DNA from 3 places in the Ancylomarina sp. YFZ004 genome. Region 1 is predicted to be linked to each of the others. Evidence: riboswitches for the same ligand, from Rfam matches in the RefSeq annotation. Region 1 holds a riboswitch; each other region holds the start of a gene.
What was found. A riboswitch is a leader RNA that binds a small molecule or an ion and turns the genes downstream of it on or off. The one in region 1 is predicted to bind cobalamin.

Region 1 (3,266 bases):
TTGTTAATGAGATGTTGTGTTCAAATCATTCAATCTTTATAACAATTTCCTTAATTATGTGTAAACATAATTTGTTAGTTGAAGTCGTTAGTTTTTATTGATAATTAAAAACTTTCGATATGATTTGAGCACTAATCTTTTAGTCTCTTCGAAAACGAAGACTTGTTCAATTAAAAAATATTTCATAACTTTGATATCAAAATAATATCAAAATACTATAAATATGAAACAGGAAAGAAACTTTTCACCTTTATCAGGCTATTTCATTATCTTTTTAGTTCTGATTTCACTTTTGATTGGAATTTTTGGGCTGGCTGTTATTCATCACCCCGCTTTTGTGATTGCACTTTTGATTGGTGTGTTTATGACGCCAGGCTTTGTCGTTGTAAATCCGAATCAGTCGGTTGTTTTAATTTTATTTGGAGAATATAAAGGAACTATAAAAGCGAATGGTTTTTTCTGGGTTAACCCATTTTTTGCGAAGAGAAAAGTATCTTTGCGAGCAAGAAATCTTGATAGCGATCCCATTAAAGTGAATGATAAGATTGGTAACCCTATTATGATAGGTGTTGTCTTGGTGTGGCGTGTGAGGGATACTTTCAAAGCAAGTTTTGATGTCAATGATTACTCTAGTTTCGTAGCGATTCAATCAGAGGCAGCTATTAGACACATGGCTGGTTCGTATCCTTACGATAATTTTGAAGATGAGATGGCTGAGGTTACTTTACGTTCCGGAGGTAATGACGTGAGTGAATTGCTTGAAAAAGAACTTACTGATAGATTGGAAATAGCAGGGATTGAAGTTATGGAGGCAAGAATAAATTATTTGGCTTATGCTTCTGAAATTGCTGGTGCAATGTTACGTCGTCAACAAGCAACTGCTGTGGTTGCAGCAAGATTTAAAATTGTTGAAGGGGCTGTAAGTATGGTTGAAATGGCTCTTGATCAACTGAAAGAAAAAGATGTAATTGAACTTGATGAAGAAAAGAAAGCTACAATGGTGAGTAGTTTGATGGTTGTTCTTTGTTCTGACAAGGATGTAACACCTGTCATAAATGCGGGAAGCTTGTATCAATAGGAAATTAAAATATGACAAAAAAGAAATCCTTTGTTTTGCGATTAAATCCAGAAATCTACAAGAAACTGGAGAAATGGGCTGCTGATGAATTTCGGAGTTCTAATGGGCAAATTGAATGGATTATTAATAAAGCCCTAAAAGAGTCTGGACGTATAAAGAAAGAAGTTCCAGATTCTGAAGAAATCAATGAACCCGAAGATTAAAGAACTGAAGTGGTTGTTGCAAGTCAACAATCACTTTTTTTATGACAAGTGGTGTTTTCTTTTCAATTTATGACACTCAATGAGAATGACCATTTTGCTTTTTTTTTATAAATATTGCATAGCTTTGCAGGTAAATAGGTTTCCTAAATGGGAATTAAAAGGGAATCCGGTTTAAAACCGGAGCTGTTCCCGCAGCTGTATGTCCTGTTCGTTAGATCGAATTGTATATTCAAATGATAAAGCCACTATTAGTATCTCAAAAATCTGAGGTGAATGGGAAGGCGTTTGAATGGATAAGCCAGAAGACCTGCCTTTAGTTTTTTTATATTCGTAACTTCGGGAGTTGAGTAACGAGATTATGACTTTTTGGTTGTATCTTCTTTTCTACTTCCCATTCTAATTTTATGTAATGGGTATTCGTCAATTAATGCTTCTAAGTTTAGCACTTAGTTTATTCCTCGTCCTATCTTGTGGGAAATCTACAAACAAGAAAACGATTTCCAAAACGGAAACTCCCAATGAAATTGTTGATTCATCTTTCTATTTCGAATCAAATATCAAGCATGCTAAAGGTTTTAAAATTGATATCCATGATGGATATAAGGAGCTGTCTGTACTTGATCCTTGGAATAAAGGGCAAGTTTTCCAGAAGTATTATCTTATCCCTAGAGGAAAAAAAGATGGTATCAGTTTACCATCCGATGGTCAGATTATCGAAGTGCCAGTTAGAAGTATTGCTGCTCTTTCGAGTACTCAAATAGGCATATTGAATTTTCTGGGTGTTGCAGATAAAATAGTAGCCGTGTCCTTGCCTGATAAAGTTTATAATAAAAAGCTTTCGAAAAGAGTTGAAAGTGGTCATGTTATTGGAGTTGGACATGCAGCAACTCTCGATTTTGAAAGAATCGTTGATTTATCTCCTGAGCTTGTAATGGTTGCAGGATTTATGAAAATATCCAATGATGAAACGAAATTGATAAATGCAGGTTTGCCAGTTGCTTTTAATATTGAATGGATGGAGAGTGGCCCACTTGCACGTGCTGAGTGGTCAAAATTTATAGCCGCATTTTTTAATATGGAGCAAAAAGCCGACGATTTATTTACTGATCTAGAAAATAGGTATTCTAATATTAAATCAAAAATTAAGGATGTTGAAGATAAACCAGATGTTATTTCTGGTTACCATTATAAAGGGGTTTGGTATATGCCAGGTGGACAGAGTTATTTAGCTCAATTATTACGCGATGCGAAAGGTGAATATTGTTGGTTTTCTGACTCAACACAAGGGAGTATTCCTTTAAGTTTTGAAGTCGTGCTTGATAAACAGTCTGGTTCTAAAATTTGGTTTGGTCCAGCACATTGCCAAAGTTTAAAAGAAATGAAAGCCTTAGATGAAAGATATACCTTGTTTCAAGCCTATAAAGATGGGCAAGTTTATTCTGTCACTAAACGAACAAATGAAAAGGGAGCTAATGATTATTATGAGTCAGGAGTGATATGTCCCGATCTATTGTTGAAGGATGTCGCTAAAGTTTTACATCCAAAATTATTTCCTGATCATGAACTTTACTTTTATAAGAAATTAGACTAGGGTGTTGCGAATTTGTACAGAAAAAATAATTGAATTTAGAAATGCAAAATAAATCGAAAATCATACTATTTGGAGGTCTTTTTATCCTCATTGCCTTGTTTTTAGTTGTCGATCTTATTCTTGGGAGTGTAAGTATTCCTTCCGATAAAATTATGGCAATTTTAATGGGAGAGGATGTTAAAACATCTTGGAATTATATCATCTTAAATTTTAGATTACCTAAGGCTATAACTGCTATTCTTGTAGGAGCTGGTTTATCTGTGTCTGGCTTAATGATGCAAACTCTATTTCGAAACCCCTTGGCAGGTCCATATGTCTTAGGAATTAGTTCTGGAGCTAGTTTGGGAGTTGCATTGATGGTTATGGCCTCAGTTTTACTACCAGGTGTTTTTGG
Region 2 (3,266 bases), on a different contig from region 1:
AGAACGCAACCATTCTCCCAATACAGAATTTGGATGAAAAAGAGCATCGTAGTCTAAGCCCAGATTATTACAAAGACTTTTATAGTCACGAGCGATATATCTGTTGTCTTTATTGAGTACCATTAATTCATGATTACCAAACGTAATATGAACTTGCCCGCCAGCTTTCTCAGCTTCTTGCTCCAAACGATAAATGAACCAAAGCGTTTCAGTTACCTTATTTCCTCTATCAAAAATATCACCTACAAATACTAAATGGCCTTTTCCCCAATTCCATTTCAGTTGTTTATCTATTACACTATGACTTTGTAGGTTATTTATCATTCTATCAAATTGCCCATGAATGTCACCTAAAACGAAAATGGGTTCCTTAGTTTTCACTTGCCAGTTTGGAGTTTGACTTTCTCTTAGGGAGTAAGAACATGTATCGCCTGCCCAACCTTTGAATGCGTTTATTTTTTTATCCAAGAATTTCCCAGTGAGATAGGTTTTACTTGTAAGAGAATCGTGCTTTAAATAGTAAGCATAAAGCCCATCTTCAGTTCTATCAACAAAAGGGCCATCGCTCAAGTTTGATAATCCATTCTTATAAACAACCGCTCCAGCCTTACGTAGTAAATCTGTTGCTTCTGCATTATTGGCTCTGATTGCATAGTTTAGTGCTGTATAACCCTCTTTGTCTAAGCTGTTGATATCACAATCATTTTGCAAAAGAGCATCTGTAACTTTAGGTAAAGCTCTTTTTGCTGCCCAATGAATAGGAGTGAGACCTAAAGTATCTCGTGCATCCAATCCCACGCCTTTTTCGATTAAGTCAAGTGCCGCTTCTGTTTGTCTATTACTGATTGCCTGAATGAGTTCTATACTGTCCTTGTTTGGCGTACAAGATATCACTGCCAATAGGCAGGTAAAGAGAAATCCTTTGATAAAGGTTTTAAGCATGTGTCGTGTTTTTAGTCGTTTGAGCTTGAGTCGCTTTAGCATATTAAATTGAAGATGTTTAGTCTGTATGTCAATTTTTAATAAGCGATATGCAAGGATAATAAATCTATTTCATTTGGACTATTCATCTTAATTATTTGTTGCAATATGTATGACAGAATTCGACTTGTTTTAGCGAAAATATTCATAAAATATGATGTTGCTTATTTATTATTCGCGTTCATATTGTTGGTAATGTGTTTGTTAGGTGCGTGTCTAAAATTGTTTAATCATTATGCTTATAAATCTCTTTTTTATCTATATTTGCACTGCATTTGGTATTTCAGTCCTCATAATTCAGGATTGAAATGAAAAGGGAATTCGGTGTGAATCCGAGACTATACCCGTAGCTGTAAGTTCTATAAATGCTTTTTGAACGACTTATGCCACTGTTCGCCTCAGGCGGATGGGAAGGCTTCAAAAAGTAGAACAAGTCAGAAGACCTGCCTTTGCAATCAATTACAAGTCATTGCTTTCGGGAAAAAGAGCAAGTGAACGAAAATAATATCAACTCAGATAAGTAAGGATTGATCTGCCATAACTGGTCCTTTGTGTCATGTTGTAATATTTTCTTTTAGCTCCCTGTTTGCATTGCATTAGTTAAAATGTTTTTCATTTATTAAAATCAAACATGAAAAGAACTTTTTTAACGGCTTTTGCATTGCTTTCATTTATGAATTTTGCATCTCAAGCTGATGATAAACCTGTGGTAGATTCCACTTCCGTTCGTCATTTGAATCTAAACGAAGTACAAATCAACGCTTCACGCGTTAAATCTAAAGTTAAGGATCTACCTCAAAAGGTAGATGTGATTACTCAGCGTGTGATTAAAGCATCACCAGCCAATAATGTGGCTGGCTTACTTAAACGTTCATCTTCGGTTGATATTCTTCAATATCCAGGTGTTTCAGCCGTTGTTAGTATGCGTGGGTTTACACCTTCGCCATCCGTTAAGTATACACTTATATTAATAGACGGAAAACCTTCAGGAACAGATAATATTGCTAGTATCGACCTACAAAATGTTGAAAGAGTAGAAGTGTTGAAAGGACCTTTTTCAGCTCAGTATGGATCAGCAGCTATGTCTGGGGTTATTAATGTGGTAACGAAAAAGAATAGTGGTGAATTAGCAGGCCAGTTTGGGATTGAATATGGAAGTTTTAAAACGTCTAAAACAAACCTCTCTATGGGAGGCGCTTTATCAGATAAAACGAATTTTGATATTTCTTTGGCTCATAACAGACAAGCAAAGGATTATAAAATTGGTAATCGTAATCTTTACGATGAAGAATATGCCAAATCTATTTTAGATCCTTCTACCTATGGCGAACGAATGGAGAATTCTCAGTTCGAAACCTATAGTGTGAGTTCTAGAATTGGTTTTATTCTTTCAAAGAATTGGGAAATAAACTTTAATGGGGGATACTACAAAGCTGATGATGTTGAGACACCCGGTAACTTTTGGCATACTGAAGGTATGGATTCCAAAGATATTGAACGTTATTCATTCGGGTTTGATTTAATGGGAAATCTAGATGGCCATCAAATTAAATTTTCGCCATATTATTCTGATGAGGATAACAAAACTTATGATGTAGGTTCAGATGGCTATGGTGACTTTGTAAGTTCTTTTAAAACATATGGATTTCAATTGCATGATACTTATCAAATTGGAGACCACACTTTAGCTCTTGGATTAGATAATAAAACTGAAAGTTACAAGAGTAAGAACTATAAACCCTCTGGTGAGATAGAAGCTCCTTATCAACCTAATCATAAAAATATATCAACAGGAATTTTTGCACAATCTCAGTTTAAATTGCCGAATGAAAAATTGAATCTGTTAATTGGGGTTCGTGGTGATAATGTTAAGTTTGAATTGGAAGCTGATAAGCTTTTAGCAAACCTAAAAAGTAGTGAGAACTATTGGGTGTTTACTAAAAATATTGGTTTGAAATTTGAACTACTTGATGGTCTTTCTGCTCATACAAGTTGGGGAGATGCTTTTTTAGCACCAAAAGCTTATCAGGTTGCTGGTGAGTATACAAGAGGATCTTCAGTAACAGTTGGTAATCCTGGCCTTGATCCGGAAAGATCAAACACCGTAGATTTTGGTTTCACTTACAATAAGTTTAAGCAAGGGATTAATTTTGATTTAACTTATTTCAGCACACATCATAAGGATAAGATCATAAGATCAAATTTACCAGATTATAGTACAACATATATAAATGCACAAAAAGCTAAAATGAAGGGGTTAGAATTGATTGCTTCTTATGACTTTG
Region 3 (3,266 bases), on a different contig from region 1:
ATCTACACAAAGAACCATAGCTCCCGTGTTGATCAAAGAATCCATGGTAGACATAATGGCCGAACAAATACCCACAAAGATTAATGCACCAAGGAATGGAGGCATATAATCATTGATAATGCCTGAAATAACACCACCTTGAGGCATCTCTTCAAATAAGCCTAAAGCTAGCATCCCCGTAAAAGTCACCATTAGGTAAAGAGGGATATAGACTAGAAAGCTTAAGCCTATCATCTTACGAGCATCGTGGGGAGATCGAGCTGCTGAAATTCGTTGCCAGACATTGGCCTGTATCATCCACGCACTACCAAATGTGATGATATAAACCATATTACTTGATATCTGATGGGTAAAAGAGAAATAGTTGCTTAAGCCTTTTGTATCAGCAATATTCTTAATTGCAGGAATTCCTCCTGAATAATAATAGGCGTAGGCAAAGACCAATATTGAGGCCGATAAGAGAAAGACAAATTGTATGATATCAGTACGGACAACAGCTTTGAATCCTCCAAAAAAGGAATAGAGTAAGACAATACCTGTTCCAATAATGGCTGACATCTTATAATCTAAGTGTAGAAATTTTTCGAAGAATATACCAATTCCTACAATTTGTGAGGCAGCTGTAATCGTCATGAATAAGAAAATCAGTACCGAAAGCATTAGTGCTGGAGCTTTTCCATATCGTTCTTCCAATAATTGGGGTTGCGTGATGCTGCCCACTTTTCGGATGGCCCTCGCAAATACAAAGAGTAAACCCGTAGAGAATAAAACAGGCATTCCATAAATCCAGAAGGCAGAAACTCCATTCTGATAGGAGTGATCAGCCGTTTCAATAGCTGAACCAGCTCCCCACCACGAAGCAATAAACGTGATGGCTAAGGCTAAGAAAGAGAGGGATCTGTTGGCTAGGAAATAGCCTTCAATAGAATCACTTTTCTTAGAAAATATAGATGATCCGACAATGAGAATAACATAGATTGCTAATAGGGTTATGGAGAATACTTGTAAAGAAGCCATGTGATTATTAAAACTTAAAAATTGATTAAAGATACATAGATACAGATTTTCTTGATGGTTTAGGAATAAAAAAAGAATAATTAGTCTGAATTAGAAGCTGTGATGACCTAATCAGAAAGCTTATGATGTTGATATTTAACACCTGTTCAGGATATTGATGTTTTATAACAAATCTAAAAAAGAACAAATCGTCTTTAAATTGTTTTGGAGAGAATAAAAAACGCTTACATTTGACGCAGTTTTGGTGAAAGCTTAATCGTCGATTGAGCTTTAAAAGGGAATTCGGTTAAAGTCCGATACAGCCCCCGCTACTGTAAGTTTTTTATGGTTTTTACTAAATCCACTGTTCCAACACTCGGAATGGGAAGGAATAAAACCGATCTATTGATCTACGAAACAAGTCAGGAAACCTGCCAAAACGGTAATCAAACTTAAGACTCTTGGGGAAGGGAGTTGTTTGTAGATATATTTATCTTCAATTAAACAAACATACCCCATCATATTTAGTTGCTTACCTGGAAATTGATTTGTTAAAAATCAGAGTGTTAATGTAAACTAAAGTGCGATGAGCTGGTATTCAGTAAGTTTAAATCTAAAGGGCCGGAATTGTTTAATTGTGGGCGGCGGAAAAGTGGCAGAACGTAAGCTTAAATCTTTGATTAAGGCTGAAGCAAATGTCACACTAATTGCTCCAAATATTACTGCTATTCTGCAAGAAATGCGTGAGGCAGGTGCCTACCATTATCTTAATAGCACGTATCAAGCCAATGATGTCAATGGCTTTTTTCTTGTAATAGCTGCAACTGATTGTTCAGAAACAAATTCTCGAATAGGTGCAGATGCTGAATCACAAGCTATTCTATTTAATTCAGCCAATTCATCTGAATATTCCAATTTTTATCCGGCAGCTGCTACTCAATGTGGCGATATTCAACTGGCTGTTTCATCCAATGGTCAAAATCCTTATCTGGCTAAAAAAATACGTACATATCTCGATCAAAAATTCGATAACTCTTTGCAAGAAGAAGTTCTGGAGTTGGGGCGTCTGAGAAATCAGATGGTAAAGGATACTCTTGGACTTGGCGAAAAGGAAAAGAAGGCCTTTATGAAGGATAATTTACTTGAAAAGGTAGAAGCATTATTAGATAAGGTTGATACAAAAACTTGGAACCTATAAATCGATTCGCATCGATAAATTGAGATACTATATTTAAGAAAGATATAATGAACGGAAAAGTATATATAACCGGAGCAGGACCTGGAGATAAAGGTTTAATTACCGTTAAGGCCGCTGAGGCTTTAAAAATTGCCGATGTCGTATTCTACGACTACTTGGTTAATATTGAACTTCTGGACTATTGTAAGGACAGTTGTGAGAGTATTTATGTTGGGAAAAAGCATAAGAATCACACTTGCCCACAGGAAGATATCAATCAGATGATTGTGGATTATGCCAAAATGGGTAAGACGGTTGTTCGATTAAAAGGTGGTGATCCTTACGTATTTGGTAGAGGGAGTGAAGAAGCGATTAAATTGCTTGAGAATGGAATTCAATTTGAAGAGATTCCTGGTATCACTTCAGGTATTGCTGCACCAGCTTATGCTGGTATTCCTGTAACGGCTCGTAATGTTTCTTCTTCAGTGGCATTCTTCACCGGTCATCCTCCAGTAAGTCGCGAAAGAGATTTGCAGTGGGATAAAATTTCTACAGGTATCGATACGCTTGTCTTTTATATGGGCATAACCAATGCGCCGACTATCATTAACAATTTGATGAAACATGGACGTTCAAAAGAAACTCCGGTTGCCTTAATTCGTTGGGGAACTTGTCCAGAGCAGGAAGTTGTGAAAGGTGAATTGCATAATATCATTGCAAAGATGGAAGCTTTAGATTTTCGCCCACCAGCCATTATGGTTGTTGGCGAGGTCGTTTCTATATCAGATAAACTGATGGCTGTAGCTGAAGAAGCACAAGCAAAAGAGGAATACTCAATCATCAATTAAAATTCATAAATCTTAAATATGAAGAAGGGAATATTACTGTGCGGACACGGTACTCGTGTTCAAGTTGGAGAGTTAGCTTTTAAAGCATTTGCAGAGAAATTTGCAAGCACAATAACTGATTATGAAGTTGAATATGGTTTTCTGGAACTTTCTGAACCTAATTTCGAACAAGGTGTAAGCAAGTTGAAGGCTAAGGGTGTAGAGGAAATTATTGCGGTGCCTGTTTTCTTATTCAATGGTGTTCA

Region 2: it holds a riboswitch for cobalamin, as region 1 does, so the genes downstream of both, ACXR6G_RS09305 (TonB-dependent receptor plug domain-containing protein) here and ACXR6G_RS01775 (ABC transporter substrate-binding protein) in region 1, are expected to answer to the same signal.
Region 3: it holds a riboswitch for cobalamin, as region 1 does, so the genes downstream of both, ACXR6G_RS17970 (precorrin-2 dehydrogenase/sirohydrochlorin ferrochelatase family protein) here and ACXR6G_RS01775 (ABC transporter substrate-binding protein) in region 1, are expected to answer to the same signal.

What each region holds. Positions count from the first base shown of each region.
Region 1 is NZ_JBTCHQ010000001.1:431,922-435,187, reverse strand. It holds gene ACXR6G_RS01785 (SPFH domain-containing protein) at 224-1,078, shown strand; gene ACXR6G_RS01780 (Arc family DNA-binding protein) at 1,090-1,281, shown strand; cobalamin riboswitch at 1,401-1,610, shown strand; gene ACXR6G_RS01775 (ABC transporter substrate-binding protein) at 1,691-2,872, shown strand; gene ACXR6G_RS01770 (iron chelate uptake ABC transporter family permease subunit) at 2,914-3,266, shown strand, end outside.
Region 2 is NZ_JBTCHQ010000004.1:387,242-390,507, forward strand. It holds gene ACXR6G_RS09300 (metallophosphoesterase) at 1-942, opposite strand, end outside; cobalamin riboswitch at 1,240-1,446, shown strand; gene ACXR6G_RS09305 (TonB-dependent receptor plug domain-containing protein) at 1,613-3,266, shown strand, end outside.
Region 3 is NZ_JBTCHQ010000014.1:83,312-86,577, reverse strand. It holds gene ACXR6G_RS17975 (sodium:solute symporter family protein) at 1-1,017, opposite strand, end outside; cobalamin riboswitch at 1,243-1,449, shown strand; gene ACXR6G_RS17970 (precorrin-2 dehydrogenase/sirohydrochlorin ferrochelatase family protein) at 1,583-2,194, shown strand; gene cobA (uroporphyrinogen-III C-methyltransferase) at 2,242-3,021, shown strand; gene ACXR6G_RS17960 (sirohydrochlorin chelatase) at 3,040-3,266, shown strand, end outside.